3 regions of the Streptomyces sp. NPDC018029 genome follow, and region 1 is predicted to be linked to each of the others. Evidence: riboswitches for the same ligand, from Rfam matches in the RefSeq annotation. Region 1 holds a riboswitch; each other region holds the start of a gene.

Region 1 (5,521 bases):
GCCGAGTCGCTCGCCGACCTCGCTGTGGCCCTGCACCGACTGCCCCCGGAGGACTGCCCGTTCGACCGCGCTCTGCCGGTCACCATGGAACAGGCCGCACGCCACGTGACCGAGGGCCTGCTGGACCTGGACGACCTCGACGAGGAGCGTGCCGGATGGACCGCGCAGCGCCTCCTCGACGAGTTGCACCGCACCCGCCCAGCGGCGGAGGACCTGGTCGTCACCCACGGCGACCTCACCCCGGAGAACGTCCTGCTCGACCCCGACACCTGCCGCGTCACCGGGGTCATCGACGTCGTCCGCCTCGGCAGGGCGGACCGGCACACCGATCTCGCCGTCCTGCTGCGGGAGTTGGCGTACGAGGAGGACCCCTGGTTCGGTCCTGCGTACGCCGAACGGTTCCTGCGGCGGTACGAGGAGCGGACGGCGGTCACGGTCGACAAGGAGAAGCTGGACTTCTACCGGCTGCTCGACGAATTCTTCTGACTCCGCCCGGGAGCGGGCGGTCCGGCGGTCAGCCCCTGCCCGCGTCGAGGAGCACGTGTCCGGCCGGTGTGAGCGTGTGCAGGACCCTCTTGCCGTCGCGGGTCTGTGCGGTGAGTCCGGCGCGGCGCAGGACGGTGGCGTGTTCGCTGGCGCTCGCGGGGGCGATACGGGCGTGCGAGGCGAGCTGGCCCGTGGTGCAGGCGGGGTGGTCGCCGATGGCACGCAGCACGGTCGCACGGGTCCGGCCCAGGAGCGCGGTCAGGGCGGGCGGAGCGTCGGAGCCGGTCAGCGCTTCGGCGGTGAACACGGCGGGCACGGCGCCCGGCCGGTCGTCGTGCAGGGGATAGGTGATCCAGGGCTGGGGTTCGGCGGTGTCGTCCAGAGCGGGGTAGTGCGACCCGAACAGGGTGGGGATCAGGAGGAGCCCGCGCCCGCCGAGGCGGACGTCGGCGTCCCGTCCGGAAGCCATGGTCAGGTGCAGGACGGGCGGATCCCAGGTGATGTAGCGGGGGTTGAGCCCGCTCAGGAGACGCTCGACGCCGTGCCCGGCCAGTTGCTGGAGCCTGCGGGTGCGGTCGACCTGGGCGAGCCTGTCGATGCGCGACCAGTACGGCGCGATGAAGTGCTGGTGGGCATGGGCGACCGTGTCCGCCAACTCTCCCACCAGGGAAGGGTCCCGGCCGAGTGAGCGGACGGCCGGCGAGAGGCCCCGGGGGCGGCCGGGCGCCCACTGCCGCAGATCCTTCCGGACGCGGTCGGCAGGTGTGCCGCGCAGCCGGTCGACCAGGTCGTCCGGGTGGCCCTCGCCGCTCAGGTCCAGGAAGTCCACCGCCGCGCCGGTGGCGGGGATCAGCTCGCACAACGTCCCTATCCGGGGCGGCAGATGCCGGGCCGCCCGGCTGCGCCAGGCGTCGAACCGGACGGGGTGGGAGCGCTCCTGGAGCAATCGGACGGCGATCTCCAGTTCGAGCAAGGGCCGTGGCGCCGCGGCCAGTCGGGTGCGGGCCAGGTCTTCGGCGGTGAGGTGGATACGCAACGTCACCCGGGCGATCCTCCTCGCGGCCTTCGATTCGGGCCAGCCCGAAACGAGTCGATCAGTGGCGGCCAGCGGCCAACACTGGCGGGGCCGGGAGAACGCAGCACCGTCCCGGCCAGGGGGGGAGGACGGCGCCGCGCGGCACCTCGCTGCCCGCGGCGCCGGTGCCCGCCCCCGTGCTCCCAACGCTCCACTCCGACGGAAGGAAAATCTGTGCGTCACATGAAGAAGGCCGCCCTGCTCGTGTCCGCGACGGCTCTGACCACCGCGCTCGCTGCCACGCCCGCGGTGGCCGACACGCACGGGAGCAGCGCTCCGAAGGCCACCGCGTCCTCCGCCGCGAGCGAGGCGGCCGACAGGTCCGCGGACGAGTTCGGCGCGATGTCGTGGATCTATGTGGGCACCTACCGCACCCTGTCCGCGTGCGAGGCCGACGGCCGGAACTCCATCTACTCCGAGTGGGACTGCAAGAAGAACCCCAGCAGCGGCAAGTGGCAGCTGTGGGTGAACGACGAGTCCTGATCGAACGTCGAAGGCGCTGCGGCGCTGAGGCGTTGAGGCGCTGAGGAGTTGAGAACGACCGGCCATTGAGCGTCCAGGGCCCCCACCCCGAGGGTGGGGGCCCTGGACGTTCGGGGCCGCCAGACCTACGCATGGCCTCTGAGCAGGGGCGTATGCGGTGGTGGTGTGCGCTCGGGTGTGACACCGGCGCGACCGCCGTGCAAGTTGTCAGGGCGATTTTTGCGCACTAGTGTCACCACGCCTTGGTGCTCGGGAAATCCGGTGTGATGCCGGTGCGGCCCTCGCCACTGTGATCGGGAAGTCCGGCTCCAGCCCTCGCGGCAGCCACTGGGTACACACGTACCCGGGAAGGCGGAGTCCGGTCGGTACGACCCGTCAGCCAGGAGACCGGCCAAGGCACGTTGTCCATCCACGAGGTGCTGGAGAGGGTCTGCTGAGCCATGCACATAGCCGAGGGTTTCCTCCCGCCGGCGCACGCGATCGCCTGGGGCGTAGCGTCCGCGCCGTTCGTCGTCCACGGAGTCCGCTCCCTGACCCGTGAAGTCAAGGAACATCCGGAGAGCACGCTGCTCCTCGGTGCCTCCGGGGCCTTCACGTTTGTCCTTTCCGCGTTGAAAATCCCCTCGGTGACGGGCAGTTGCTCGCACCCGACGGGGACCGGGCTCGGGGCGATCCTGTTCCGGCCGCCGATCATGACGGTGCTCGGCACCATCACCCTGCTCTTCCAGGCCCTGCTGCTCGCCCACGGCGGACTCACCACCCTGGGCGCCAACGTGTTCTCCATGGCGATCATCGGCCCCTGGGCGGGTTACGCGGTCTACCGGCTCCTGAGGCGGTACGACGTGCCGCTCATGGTCACCGTGTTCTTCGGGGCGTTCGTCGCCGACCTGACCACGTACTGCGTCACCAGCGTCCAGCTGGCCCTGGCGTTCCCCGACCCCGGCAGCGGATTCCTGGGCGCCCTGGGCAAGTTCGGCGGCATCTTCGCCGTCACCCAGATCCCCCTGGCGGTCAGTGAAGGACTGCTCACCGTCCTGGTGATGCGCCTGCTCGTGCAGTCCAGCAAGGGCGAACTCACCCGCCTCGGCGTACTGCTGCAGCGCAAGCAGGCGGACACCACGAAGAAGGCGGACACGACGAAGAAGACCGAGACGGGGGCCAGTGCCTGATGAGCCGGAACGCGAAGATCAACACACTGCTGCTCCTCATCGTCGCCGCGCTCGCGGTCCTTCCCCTGGCGCTCGGTCTCGGCGACGACGAGGAAGAGCCGTTCGCCGGCGCCGACGCCCAGGCCGAGACGGCGATCACCGAGATCGACCCGGACTATGATCCATGGTTCTCGCCGCTGTACGAACCCCCGTCCGGGGAAGTCGAGTCGGCGCTGTTCGCCCTGCAGGCGGCCATCGGCGCGGGCGTCCTCGCCTACTACTTCGGGCTGCGCAAGGGCCGCCGCCAGGGCGCGGAACAGGCCCGGGCGGAAGCGGCACGGCCTGAAGCGGCGCGGCCTGAAGCGGCGCGGCCGGAGGCGTCGGACGGCTCCGACGAGCCGGTCGACGCGGGCGGCCCCCGGTCCGGGACCGAGCGGGTCTGACCCGGCGTGCTGCCCATCGACGCGGCGGCGCACAGCAGTCACTGGCGCCGCCGGCATCCCGTGGACAAGGCCGTGCTCGGTCTCGGCCTCACCGTCTTGGCCATCTCGCTGCCGCCCTGGCCGGGCGCCGTCCTGGTGCTGGTCGCCGCACTCGCCCTGCTGCTGGGCCCGGCGGGCGTGCCGCCCGGCAAACTGTGGCGCGCCTACCGCGTGCCGCTCGGCTTCTGCGTGACCGGCGCCCTGACTCTGCTCATCCAGGTCGGCGGTCCCGGCGGGTTCGTGGCGTTCGCGGACGGCGGCCCGGCGCGCGCGGGCGGTCTGCTCCTGCGGACCTCCGCGGCCTCGCTCGGCGTGCTCCTGTTCGCCTTCACCACGCCCATGTCGGACCTGCTGCCCCGCCTGGTGAAGGCGGGGGTGCCCGCGCCGGTCGTGGACGTGGCGCTGGTCACGTACCGGATGAGCTTCCTGCTCCTGGACTCTATGAGCCGGATCCGGCAGGCGCAGGCCGCCCGGCTCGGCCACACCACCCGCGCCGCCACCTGGCGCTCCCTGGCCGGCCTTGGCGCCACCGCGTTCGTGCGCGCCTTCGACCGGGCGAGCCGGCTGCAGGCCGGGCTCGCCGGGCGCGGCTACGACGGCACCCTGCGCGTCCTCGTGCCCGAGGCCCGGATCTCACGGCCCTTCCTCGCCGCCGGCGCGGTGCTTCTCGTGGGCCTGGTGGCCCTGACCCTCGTACTGGAAAGGTTCCTTCCATGAGCGCCACGAGTGCGACGAGCGCCGGGGGCGGCGCGAGCGCCATGAGTCAGCCCGTGGTCGCTCTCCGCGCGGTGTCCTACGCGTACGAGGACGGGCCCACCGTGCTCAGCGGCCTCGACTTCGACGTCGTCGAGGGCCGTGCCCTCGCGCTGCTCGGACGCAACGGCAGCGGCAAGACCACCCTCATGCGGCTGCTCAGCGGCGGACTGCGGCCCGCCTCCGGCGAGTTGACGGTCGAGGGTGTCCCCGTGACGTACCACCGCAAGGGCCTGACCCGGCTGCGCACGACCGTGCAGCTGGTGGTGCAGGACCCGGACGACCAGCTGTTCGCCGCGTCGGTCGAACAGGACGTCTCCTTCGGCCCCTTGAACCTCGGCCTGCCCGACGCCGAGGTCCGGGCCCGAGTCGCCGAGGCGCTCGCCGCCCTCGACATCACAGCGCTCGCCGACCGGCCCACCCACCTGCTCTCCTACGGCCAGCGGAAGCGGACCGCCATCGCCGGAGCCGTGGCGATGCGCCCCCGCGTACTCATCCTCGACGAGCCGACCGCGGGACTCGACCCCGACGGCCAGGAACGCCTCCTCGCCACCCTGCAACGGCTGCGGGACGCCGGGACGACCGTGGTCATGGCGACCCACGACGTCGACCTGGCCCTGCGCTGGGCCGACGACGCGGCGCTGCTCACCCCCTCCGGAGTGCGGACGGGGCCGGTGGCCGAGACGCTGGCCCGGCGGGACCTCCTGGCCGAGGCCGGGCTGCACCTGCCGTGGGGCATCGCCGTCGGCGAGCTGCTGCGCACGTGCGGGCTGGCGGCGGATACGGAGAAGGAGCCGCGTACGGCGGAGGAGTTGGCGGCCCTGGCCGCCGGGGCCCGTGACCGAGGCTCTTCTCAGCAGTGCCGGTACACGTAGCCGTCCTCGCCTGCGGCGCGTACGTCGCGGTCGCGCAGCGTCACGGAGAGCTTCTTGCCCCAGGTGCGGCAGGCGGTGTCGAAGTCCTTCGTCACGTACTCGATGTCGAAGACCTTCCCGTCGTACGCGGACGCGAAGTCCGGGCACTCCTTGTAGCGCGCGCACTCCTCGGTCACGGCGAAGTCGAAGCCGATCCGCTCACGGTGGTCCAGCAGGTCG
Region 2 (5,521 bases), on a different contig from region 1:
GGCGAACTCCAGGACGGCGGCGACCTGTTCACCCTGGTCGCGGGGGACGGCGGCGAGGTCCCAGCCCGCGTCGTCCATCGCCTGGACCAGCGCGCGGGCCTGCTCCTCGGCCGCGTCGGCGGTGGTCCGCGTCGCCGCGGACTCGTCGAGGCCGAGGGCTTCGCGCAGGCCGGGCAGGGCGGTCGTGCCGCCCCAGATCTGGCGGGCCCGCAGGATCGCGAGGACGAGGTTGACGCGGTCACCGGCGGCCGGTGCGGTGCCGAGGACGTGCAGGCCGTCGCGGATCTGCGCGTCCTTGATCTCGCAGAGCCAGCCGTCGACGTGCAGCAGGAAGTCGTCGAAGCCGTCGTCGTCCGGACGGTCCTCCAGACCCAGGTCGTGGTCGAGCTTTGCGGCCTGGATGAGCGTCCAGATCTGCGCGCGGATCGCCGGAAGCTTCGCCGGGTCCATGGAGCTGATCTGCGCGTACTCGTCGAGGAGCTGCTCCAGGCGCGCGATGTCGCCGTAGGAGTCGGCGCGCGCCATCGGCGGCACCAGGTGGTCGATGAGCGTGGCGTGCACGCGGCGCTTGGCCTGCGTGCCCTCGCCCGGGTCGTTGACCAGGAAGGGGTAGATCAGCGGCAGGTCGCCGAGCGCGGCGTCGGGGCCGCAGGCGGCGGACAGGCCCGCGTTCTTGCCGGGCAGCCACTCCAGGTTGCCGTGCTTGCCGAGGTGGATCATCGCGTCGGCGCCGAAGCCGCCGTCGGCCGCGGGCGCCGCGATCCAGCGGTACGCCGCCAGGTAGTGGTGCGACGGCGGCAGGTCCGGGTCGTGGTAGATCGCGATGGGGTTCTCGCCGAAGCCGCGCGGCGGCTGGATGAGGATGAGGAGGTTGCCGCGGCGCAGGGCGGCGAGCACGATGTCGCCTTCCGGGTCCCCGCCGTTGCCGACCCGCGAGCGGTCCAGGAACATCTCGCCGGGCGGCGGCCCCCAGTGCTGCTCGACCGAGTCCCGCAGCTCCTGCGGCAGCGTCGCGTACCACCGCTTGTAGTCGGCGGCCGGGATGCGCACCGGGTTGGCGGCGAGCTGTTCCTCGGTGAGCCACTCCTGGTCGTGGCCGCCCGCGTCGATGAGCGCGCGGATCAGCTCGTCGCCGTCACCGGAGACGAGGCCCGGGATGTCGGCCTCGGGGCCGAAGTCGTAGCCCTCGGCGATGAGCCTGCGCAGGAGCGCGACGGCGGACGCGGGGGTGTCGAGGCCGACCGCGTTGCCGATGCGGGAGTGCTTGGTGGGGTACGCGGAGAGGACCAGCGCGAGGCGCTTGTCGGCGGCCGGGATGTGCTTCAGGCGTGCGTGCCGTACGGCGATGCCGGCGACCCGGGCCGCCCGCTCGGCGTCGGCCACGTACGCGGGAAGGCCGTCCTCGTCGATCTCCTTGAAGGAGAAGGGGACCGTGATGAGGCGCCCGTCGAACTCGGGCACCGCGATCTGGCTCGCGGCGTCCAGCGGCGAGACGCCCTCGTCGTTCTCCTCCCACGCGGAGCGCGACCCGGTCAGGCAGAGCGCCTGGAGGATCGGCACGTCGAGGCCGGTCAGCGCGCCCGCGTCCCACGACTCGTCGTCGCCGCCGGCCGACGCCTCGGCGGGCCTGGTGCCGCCCGCCGCGAGGACGGTCGTCACGATGGCGTCGGCGGCGCGCAGCTCGTCGATCAGCTCGGGCTCGGGGGCGCGCAGCGAAGCCACGTACAGCGGCATCGCGCGGGCGCCCGCGTCCTCGATCGCGCCGCACAGCGCGTCCACGAAGGCGGTGTTGCCGCTCATGTGGTGGGCGCGGTAGTAGAGCACGGCGACCGTGGGGCCCTCGACGTCGGCGCGGGCGGTGCGCTCCAGCGGGCCCCAGGAGGGGGCGGCGGCGGGAGGCTCGAAGCCGTGGCCGGTGAGCAGCACGGTGTCGGAGAGGAAGCGGGCCAGCTGCTCCAGGTTGGCGGGGCCGCCGTGCGCGAGGTAGGCGTGCGCCTCGGCGGCGATGCCGATCGGCACGGTCGACGACGCCATCAGCTGGGCGTCGGGCGCCTGTTCCCCGGTGAGCACGACGACCGGGAGGCCGGTGGCGATGAGCTGGTCGAGGCCGTCCTGCCAGGCGCGGACGCCGCCGAGGAGGCGTACGACGACGAGGTCGACGCCGTCCAGTAGGGCGGGCAGCGCGTCGAGGTCCAGACGGGACGGGTTGGCGAACCGGTAGTCGACCGGGCCTCCCGCCGCGCGGGCGCTGAGCAGGTCGGTGTCGGAGGTCGACAACAGCAGAAGCATGCGGGCGCAGGCCTTCCTCGGGGTGTCCGCGCCCCGGGTGGTCGTATGGACGGCAGGAGTTCCTGGCTCACCCCACACAGGTGGGGCTCACAGTGGCGGGACCGCGCCGGATTCGCACCGGGCTTCCTCCCTGGGGTCCTGGTGGACCCACGCCGTCGCTGGCGTCGGCGGACCCCAGCGGTCTCGGGGCAGTGTGGCACGCGCCCACGCCGCCCGGCACGCCCTCTCGCCGCGCCGGGCGAAGTCCCAAGTACGTCCAGTACGAGGGCCTCCGCCCAGCACGCCGAGAGCACGCACCGAACGACGCGGACCCGCACCCCACTGCCCCGAGACCGCTGGAGGCCCGCCGCCTGCATAGTAAGTCCTGCCCGCCGCCGATGGGGCGGCCACCTGCCAGGACGGTCCGTCTCGGGAGGCGACCGGCCGGATCCGCGTGGGTATGCTCGCCGCCATGCCGCCCACCCGAGCACCATCCCCAGACCAGGGCGAATCCCTCATACGTGACCGGGGTGACGCCTGCCCCGGAGCCCTCCGCCTGCACCTCGCGGACGACGGGCGCCTCGCCCGACTCCGGCTGCCCGGCGGTCTCCTGACGGGGCATCAGACGTCCGTGCTGGCGGCCGCGACGGAGCGTCTGGCGGACGGGAACCTCAGCGTCACCTCGCGCGGCAACATCGAGCTGCGCGGTCTCGGCGACGCGTGCGGCGGCGAGCTCTCCCGGCTGCTCGCGGACGCCGGCCTGCTGCCCTCCGAGCGCCACGAGCGGGTGCGGAACGTGGTGGCGTCCCCGCTCGCGGGAACCGACGGACTCGGCCACGCCGACGTGCAGTTGTGGGCCCGTGAGCTGGACCGACTCCTGTGCGCGGAGGAGTGGACGACAGCGCTCTCCGGCCGCTTCCTGTTCGCCCTCGACGACGGCCGCGGGGATGCGGCCGGGCTCGGCGGCGATGTGACCTTGATCGCAGAATCCGGCGGGACCGCAGTCGTACGTCTCGGGGGCCACGCCTGCCGGGTCGCCGGGGCCGACGTCCCGCGCGCCGCCCTCGCGGCCGCCGCGGCCTTCCTCGACGCCGCGCGCGAGGCGGGCAACGGGGCGTGGCGGGTGCGCGAACTGCCCGAAGGGACGACCGCGGACCTGGCGGGAGCACTGTCCCGGGCCGACGTCTCCGCGACGCCGGTCGGCGTATCCGCGACGCCCACCGACGTTTCCGCGACGCCCGCCGACGTCTCCGCCACTCCCGCCGACGTCTCCGCCACTCCCGCCGACGTCCCGCGGCCGCCGATCGCCGCGCCGCCCGCCCCGGGCGTCGTCGGCCGCGCAGTGGTGGTCCACGCCCGCCTCGGCCGCGTGAGCGCCGCCCAGTGGCGGGCCCTCCTGCCGCTCCCCGCCGACGAGCTGCGGGTCACGCCCTGGCGCGGCTTCGTGCTCCCCGGCTTCGCCGACGGGGCTGCGGCCCGCGGACGGCTGGCCGCGCTGGCCGCCGCCGGATACGTCACCGCACCCGACTCGCCCTGGCTGGGCGTCGGCGCCTGCACCGGCCGCCCGGGCTGCGCCAAGTCCCTCGCCGACGTCCGCGCCGACGCAGTGCCCGGCACCGGCGGACTCCCCGTCCACTGGTCCGGCTGCGAGCGGCGCTGCGGTCACCCGCACGGCGACTGGGTCGACGTCCTCGCCACCGGCGACGGCCGCTACGAGGTCACGCGGCACACCGGCGGCTCGACCGAGGCCGTGACGGGCAGCACCCTGACCGAGACGGTCACCACGGCACGTAACACCACGAAAACGACGGCCACGAGATGAGCGAGAGCACAGTGTTCGACTACGAGAAGGACGGCGCGGCGATCTACCGCGAGTCCTTTGCCACCATCCGCGCGGAGGCGGACCTCCACGGCCTGCCCGCCGACGTCAGCCAGGTCGCGGTCCGGATGATCCACGCCTGCGGGATGGTGGATCTCGTGAAGGATCTCGCCTACAGCCCGCGGGTGATCGCCGACGCCCGCAAGGCGCTGCGCGACGGCGCGCCGATCCTCTGCGACGCGAACATGGTCGCGAGCGGCGTCACCCGCAAGCGGCTGCCCGCCGACAACGACGTGATCTGCACCCTCGCCGACCCGTCCGTGCCGGACCTCGCCGCCGAGCTCGGCACCACCCGCAGCGCCGCCGCCATGGAACTCTGGCGCGACCGCCTCGAAGGCTCCGTCGTCGCCATCGGCAACGCGCCCACCGCCCTCTTCCGCCTCCTGGAGATGATCGAGGAAGGCGCGCCGCGCCCGGCCGCCGTCCTCGGCATCCCGGTCGGCTTCGTCGGCGCCGCCGAGTCCAAGGACGCGCTCGCCGAGCACTCCTCCGGCCTGGAGTACCTGGTCGTACGAGGGCGGCGCGGCGGCAGCGCGATGGCCGCGGCGGCGATCAACGCGATTGCGAGCGAGGCGGAGTGAACACCGAGACCACTTCCCGGGGGAAGCTGTACGGCGTCGGGCTCGGCCCCGGCGACCCCTCCCTGATGACCGTGCGCGCCGTCGAGGTGATCGCGTCCGCCGACGTGATCGCCTACCACTCGGCCCGGCACGGGCGCTCCATCGCCCGCTCCATCGCGGCGAAGCACCTCAGGGACGACCACATCGAGGAGCCGCTGGTCTACCCCGTCACGACGGAGACCACGGACCACCCCGGCGGTTACCGCGGCGCCCTCGACGAGTTCTACGAGGAGGCCGCGGCCCGCCTCGCCGCCCACCTCGACGCGGGCCGCACGGTCGCCGTCCTCGCCGAGGGCGACCCGCTCTTCTACGGCTCCTACCAGCACATGCACAAGCGCCTCGCGCACCGCTACCCGACCGAGGTGATCCCCGGCGTCACCTCGGTGAGCGCGGCGGCGGCCCGCCTCGGCGAGCCCCTGGTGGAGGCCGAGGAGGTGCTGACGATCCTGCCGGGCACGCTCCCCGAGGAGGAGCTGGCCGCGCGCCTCGCGGCGACGGACTCGGCGGTCGTCATGAAGCTCGGCCGTACGTTCGGGAAGGTGCGCGGCGCCCTGGAGAGCGCGGGCCGCCTCGACGAGGCCCGCTACGTCGAGCGGGCCACCATGGAGGGCGAGCGCACCGGCCGCCTCGCCGACGTGGACCCCGACTCGGTGCCGTACTTCTCCGTGGCGGTGCTGCCGAGCCGGGTGGCGCCCCTGACGGGCGGGCCCGCGCCGGAACCGCCCGCGGAGCGGTGCGGAGAGGTCGTCGTGGT
Region 3 (5,521 bases), on a different contig from region 1:
GCGGCGGGCGACGCGGACGAACTCCGGGCGTACTCGTCGGAATTCCGCCGTTTCACGGAGAACGACCTGCGGGCCAAGAAGCGCGACGACGCCCTGGCCGTGATCCGCTCGCTCGACTCGATGACGGCCTCGGGCGAGGGCGGAGCTGTCCTGAAACTGTCGGTCGAGGAGTCCCGGCACTGGCTCGGAGCCCTCAACGACCTCCGGCTCGCGATCGGCACGCGCCTGGAAGTCAGCGACGAGGAGGACGCGGATCTGCTCTACCGGCTGCCGGACTCCGACCCCCGCAAGCCGATGGTGATGGCCTACCTCTGGCTCGGCGGACTGCAGGAGACGCTGGTCGGGACGTTGCTGGACTGAATCCGGGCAGAAATCCGTGCAGACGGCAGCGAAATTTGTTGTAGTGGACAGGTTCTGTTCACCCGGCGGGCCGTTCGCTCAGCGGAGCCTCAAATCCGGATAACGATCCCGTCACTTCATTGTCCGCCTTTGTCGCGTCAAGTGAAGTTTGTCCGCTTCTTCTTGTGGGGTGCGCCACAGGTGGCTCATTCCCTCACTGTTGCCACCGTGATAAATCTTCACGACCACTCGGCTACGCCACCCATGTCGCCGAGGGCGCTCGAGTCGGCAGACCGCCGGTAGCACTCCATTCGTATCCGGGGGGATCAGGACCTGATCCGCAGCCACAACGCAGATGTGCGGGCGCGGATCAGCATGGAGAAAGGCGTCACCATGACCTCAGTGCAGGTCGAAGAGCAGCACGACGAGCACGGCGGCAACGGTGTCGCGCAGGACGGCTCGTCCGGCGAGGGTTACCAGCGCGGGCTCGGAGCCCGGCAGATCCAGATGATCGCGATCGGCGGTGCCATCGGCACCGGCCTGTTCCTCGGCGCGGGCAAGGCCATTCACAAGGCCGGCCCCAGCCTCATCCTGGCGTACGCCATCGCGGGCCTCGTCATCTTCTTCATCATGCGGGCGCTCGGCGAGCTCCTCATGTACCGGCCCGTGTCCGGCTCCTTCTCGGAGTACGCCCGTGAGTTCATGGGCCCGTTCTTCGGATTCGTGACCGGCTGGACGTACTGGCTCTTCTGGGTCGTCACCGGCATCACGGAAGTGACAGCGGCCGCCCAGTACATGCAGTACTGGACACACGGCTCCGTCCCGCAATGGGCGTACGCGCTGATCTTCACGGTCATCCTGTACGGCGCGAACCTCATCTCCGTGAAGCTCTTCGGCGAGCTGGAGTTCTGGTTCTCGATGGTCAAGGTCACCGCCATCATCGGCATGATCCTGATCTGCATCGGCATCCTCACCATCGGCTTCTCCGACGCCGGTGACACCGCGACCGTGGCCCACCTGTGGAACCAGGGCGGCTTCTTCCCGAACGGCATCGGCTCCACGCTGATGACGCTGCAGATCGTGATGTTCGCCTTCCTCGCCGTCGAGCTCGTCGGCGTCACCGCGGGCGAGTCCAAGGACCCGAAGACCGTCCTGCCCAAGGCCATCAACACCGTGCCGTGGCGCATCGCCGTCTTCTACGTCGGCGCGCTCATCATGATCCTGTCGGTCGTGCCGTGGACGCACTTCCAGCCGGGCGTCTCGCCGTTCGTCGCGGCCTTCGAGAAGATGGGCCTCGGCGTCGGCGCCGCGATCGTGAACTTCGTGGTCCTCACCGCCGCGCTCTCCTCCTGCAACTCCGGCATGTACTCCACCGGCCGCATGCTGCGCGACCTGGCGATGAACGGCCAGGGCCCGAAGTTCTTCACCAAGCTCACGAAGAACGGCCTGCCGCTCATCGGCACCACGGCCTCCGCCGCGTTCATGCTGGTCGGCGTCTGGATCAACTACCAGTGGCCGGGCGAGGCGTTCAACTACGTCGTCTCCTTCGCGACCATCTCCGGCATGTGGGCTTGGATCATGATCCTGGCCTGCCAGATCCGCTACCGCCGCAAGGCCGACCGCGGCGAGCTGCCGCAGTCCACCTTCCGGGCCCCGGGCGCCCCGTACACCAGCTGGTTCGCGCTGCTCTTCATCGGCATGGTCATCGTGATGATGGGCGTCGACAAGGACGCGCGGATCTCGCTGTACGCCGCTCCGGTCTGGGCCGCGATTCTCGGCGTCTCCTACCTGGTCCTCAAGAGCCGCAACCCGCAGGCCGCGGCGTTCAACAAGCGGAAGATCGGCCTCCCCGAGGACGCCTCCGCGGATGCCTCCACCGGCGACCGCCTCTCCAAGGACTGACCGGCTCCCCAAGGCCGCTGTCCAGCATTCGGGCCCGCGCGTACCACACTCCGGTACGCACGGGCCCCTCTGCTTATCCTGGCGCCATGCTGACCATCACCCAGGCCCTCCACGACCAGATCGTCGCGCACGCGCGCCAGGACCACCCCGACGAGGCGTGCGGCGTGGTCGCGGGCCCGGCGGGCACCGGCCGCCCCGAGCGGTTCATCCCGATGCTCAACGCCGCGCGCTCGCCCACGTTCTACGAGTTCGACTCGGGCGACCTGCTCAAGCTCTACCGCGAGCTCGACGACCGCGACGAGGAGCCGGTGATCATCTACCACTCGCACACGGCGACCGAGGCCTACCCCTCGCGCACCGACATCACGTACGCCAACGAACCCGGCGCCCACTACGTCCTGGTCTCCACGGCGGACACCGACGACGCGGGCCCCTTCCAGTTCCGCTCGTACCGGATCGTCGACGGCGAGGTCACCGAGGAAGACGTAAAGGTCGTACAGGCATACTGAGCTTTACTCACGAGGGCGGCAGGACCCAGGAAGCCGGTGCGAACCCGGCACGGTCCCGCCACTGTGACCCCGCCCCACCGGCACGCGCCGGCCGGGGCGGGGGAGTCAGGAACTGACCTGCCGCCTTCCTCCACACGACGCAGGGGACGCGGAAATCCCCTGGAGGAGGCAGTTCAGCCATGTCCCGACCGATACGTGCCCTGGCCGCCGCGGCCCTGCTCGTCCCGCTCGCCGCGTGCTCCTCGTCCGGCTCCGGCGGTGACAGCAAGCCCGCCGCCAAGACCGCAGGATTCCCGTACACCGTCACCAACTGCGGCGTGAAGACCACCTACGACGCACCTCCGAAGCGCGCCGTCACCATGAACCAGCACACCACCGAAGTGATGCTGGAACTCGGTCTGAAGGACCACATCGCCGGCACCGCCTACCTCGACGACAAGGTCCTCCCGAAGTATGAGAAGGCCTACAAGTCGCTCCCGGTGCTCGCCAAGGAGTACCCCTCCTACGAGAAGCTGCTCTCCGCCAATCCCGACTTCGTCTACGGCGGTTACGCCAGCGCCTTCCTCGCCGGCGACGGCCGCAGCCGCTCGGCACTCGCCAAGTCCGGCATCGAGAGCCGCCTCAACGTAGAGGGCTGCGCCAAGAAGCCCGTCTCCATGGACGACGTCTACCGCGAGGTCCGCGAGGTCGGCTCCACCTTCGGGGTGCGGGCCCGCGCCGACCGCTGGGTGAAGGGCGCCCAGCGCGAACTGGCCGCCACCGCCAAGAAGTCCAAGGACAAGAAGCCGCTCTCCGTCTTCGTCTACGACAGCGGCGACAAGACGGCGTTCACCGCGGGCGGCCGCGGCATCGGCAACGACATCATCGAGCGGGCGGGCGGCCGCAACATCTTCGCCCACGTCGACAAGTCCTTCAGCGACGCGTCCTGGGAATCGGTCGTCGAGCGCAGGCCCGAGACGATCCTGATCCTCGACTACGGCGCCACCACGGTCGCCCAGAAGAAGAAGCGCCTCCTGGAGGACCCCGTCCTCAAGGACGTCCCCGCCGTCAAGAACAAGCGCTTCGCGGTCCTGCGGCTCTCCGACATGGTCACGGGAGTACGAGCACCCGAGGCGGTGAGGAAGCTGGCGGCACAGCTGTGAAGCACCTGCGCTACGCCACCGTCGTGACGACGCTCTGCGCGGCCCTCGCGGTGGCGCTCGTGGCCGGTCTCGCCCTCGGCTCCGTCCGCATCCCTGCCGCCGACGTCCTGGACATCCTCACGGGCCGCGCCGAACCCTCCCCGTTCCGCACGATCGTTTTGGACGTCCGCCTGCCCAGAGTCCTGCTCGGGGCGACGGTGGGCGCCGGGCTCGCGGTCATCGGCACCGTCCTGCAAGCCCTCGTCCGCAACCCCCTCGCCGACCCGTTCCTGCTCGGCGTCTCCTCGGGCGCCTCCGTCGGCGCGGTCTGCGCGATCGTGCTCGGCAGCGTCTTCGGCCTCGGCGCGGCCCTGTCCACCACCGTCACGATCCCGGCCGCCTCCTTCGCGGGCGCGCTGCTCTCCCTCGTCCTCATCTACGCCCTGGCCCGCGGCGGCGGCAGCTTCGCCACCGGCCGCCTGATTCTCGCGGGCGTCGCCGTCTCGTACATCCTGACCGCGCTGACCAGCCTCATCCTCGTCACCGCCGACAGCGCGGACCACCTCAAGGAAGTCCTGTACTGGACGCTGGGCGGCCTCGGCAGCGCCCGCTGGGACATGCTCGCCCTGCCCTGCGCCACCCTCGCCGTCGGCACGGCCCTCCTGGTGTCCATGGCCCGGCCCCTCGACCTGCTCCTCGCCGGGGAGGAGGGCGCCACCGTCCTCGGCCTGCACGCCGCCCGCTTCCGCGCCGGCGTCTTCGTCCTCGCCTCGCTCCTGACCGGCGTCCTCGTCGCGTACAGCGGAGCCATCGGCTTCGTCGGCCTCATGGTGCCGCACGCCGCCCGCATGCTGGTCGGCGCCGCGCACCGCGCGCTGCTCCCCGTGGTGGCGCTGATGGGCGCGGTCTTCCTGGTCGTCGCCGACCTCGCCGCACGCACCGTCGCCGCGCCGCAGGACATCCCCGTCGGCGTGCTCACCGCGCTGACCGGCGGCCCGTTCTTCCTGTGGCTGCTGCGGCGGCGTACCGAAGGAGTCCCGGCATGACCGGCGAGCTGCGCACCCAGGCCCTCTCGTACGAGATCGACGGCAGGCGGCTCGTCGACGCCGTGGACCTCACCGCCGCCCCCGGCGAGACCGTCGGCGTCGTCGGCCCCAACGGCAGCGGCAAGACGACGCTGCTCCGCTGCGTCTACGGCACGCTGCGCCCCACCGCGGGCCACGCACTCCTCGACGGCGACGACCTGCACACGATGACCCCGAAGGCCCGCGCCCGGCGCCTGGCCACCGTGCCGCAGGACGGGCAGGCGGCGTTCGAGCTGACCGTCCGGCAGGTGGTCGCGATGGGCCGCTCCCCGCACAAGCGGTTCTGGGAGGCGGACACGGCGGCCGACGAGGAACTCGTCACGGCGGCCCTCGCCCGCGTCGGCGTCGAGGAGCTGGCCGACCGCGCCTTCCCCTCCCTGTCCGGCGGCGAGCGCCAGCGGGCCCTGGTGGCCCGCGCCCTGGTGCAGCAGCCCACCCTCGTCGTCCTCGACGAGCCCACCAACCACCTCGACATCCGCTACCAGCTCGAAATCCTCTCCTTCGTACGGAACTTGGGCACGACGAACCTCCTGGCCCTGCACGACCTGAACCTCGCGGCGTACTA

Evidence for each region. Region 1 has a riboswitch for cobalamin ahead of ACH4D5_RS25045 (energy-coupling factor ABC transporter permease). Riboswitches for the same ligand answer to the same signal wherever they lie in the genome.
Region 2: another riboswitch for cobalamin. It lies ahead of cobN (cobaltochelatase subunit CobN); the one in region 1 lies ahead of ACH4D5_RS25045 (energy-coupling factor ABC transporter permease).
Region 3: another riboswitch for cobalamin. It lies ahead of ACH4D5_RS04000 (ABC transporter substrate-binding protein); the one in region 1 lies ahead of ACH4D5_RS25045 (energy-coupling factor ABC transporter permease).

The regions. Positions count from the first base shown of each region.
Region 1 covers NZ_JBIRFV010000008.1:242,796-248,316, reverse strand. The annotation lists gene ACH4D5_RS25060 (APH(3') family aminoglycoside O-phosphotransferase) at 1-486, shown strand, start outside; gene ACH4D5_RS25055 (ArsR/SmtB family transcription factor) at 515-1,528, opposite strand; gene ACH4D5_RS25050 (hypothetical protein) at 1,736-2,044, shown strand; cobalamin riboswitch at 2,271-2,455, shown strand; gene ACH4D5_RS25045 (energy-coupling factor ABC transporter permease) at 2,485-3,213, shown strand; gene ACH4D5_RS25040 (energy-coupling factor ABC transporter substrate-binding protein) at 3,213-3,635, shown strand; gene cbiQ (cobalt ECF transporter T component CbiQ) at 3,642-4,391, shown strand; gene ACH4D5_RS25030 (energy-coupling factor ABC transporter ATP-binding protein) at 4,433-5,302, shown strand; gene ACH4D5_RS25025 (endo alpha-1,4 polygalactosaminidase) at 5,281-5,521, opposite strand, start outside.
Region 2 covers NZ_JBIRFV010000007.1:289,345-294,865, forward strand. The annotation lists gene cobN (cobaltochelatase subunit CobN) at 1-2,289, opposite strand, end outside; cobalamin riboswitch at 2,327-2,446, opposite strand; gene ACH4D5_RS22760 (cobalamin biosynthesis protein CobG) at 2,729-4,090, shown strand; gene ACH4D5_RS22765 (precorrin-8X methylmutase) at 4,102-4,728, shown strand; gene cobJ (precorrin-3B C(17)-methyltransferase) at 4,794-5,521, shown strand, end outside.
Region 3 covers NZ_JBIRFV010000001.1:904,191-909,711, reverse strand. The annotation lists gene ACH4D5_RS04015 (DUF2017 domain-containing protein) at 1-360, shown strand, start outside; gene ACH4D5_RS04010 (amino acid permease) at 733-2,241, shown strand; gene ACH4D5_RS04005 (Mov34/MPN/PAD-1 family protein) at 2,328-2,750, shown strand; cobalamin riboswitch at 2,723-2,886, shown strand; gene ACH4D5_RS04000 (ABC transporter substrate-binding protein) at 2,930-3,892, shown strand; gene ACH4D5_RS03995 (FecCD family ABC transporter permease) at 3,889-4,917, shown strand; gene ACH4D5_RS03990 (ABC transporter ATP-binding protein) at 4,914-5,521, shown strand, end outside.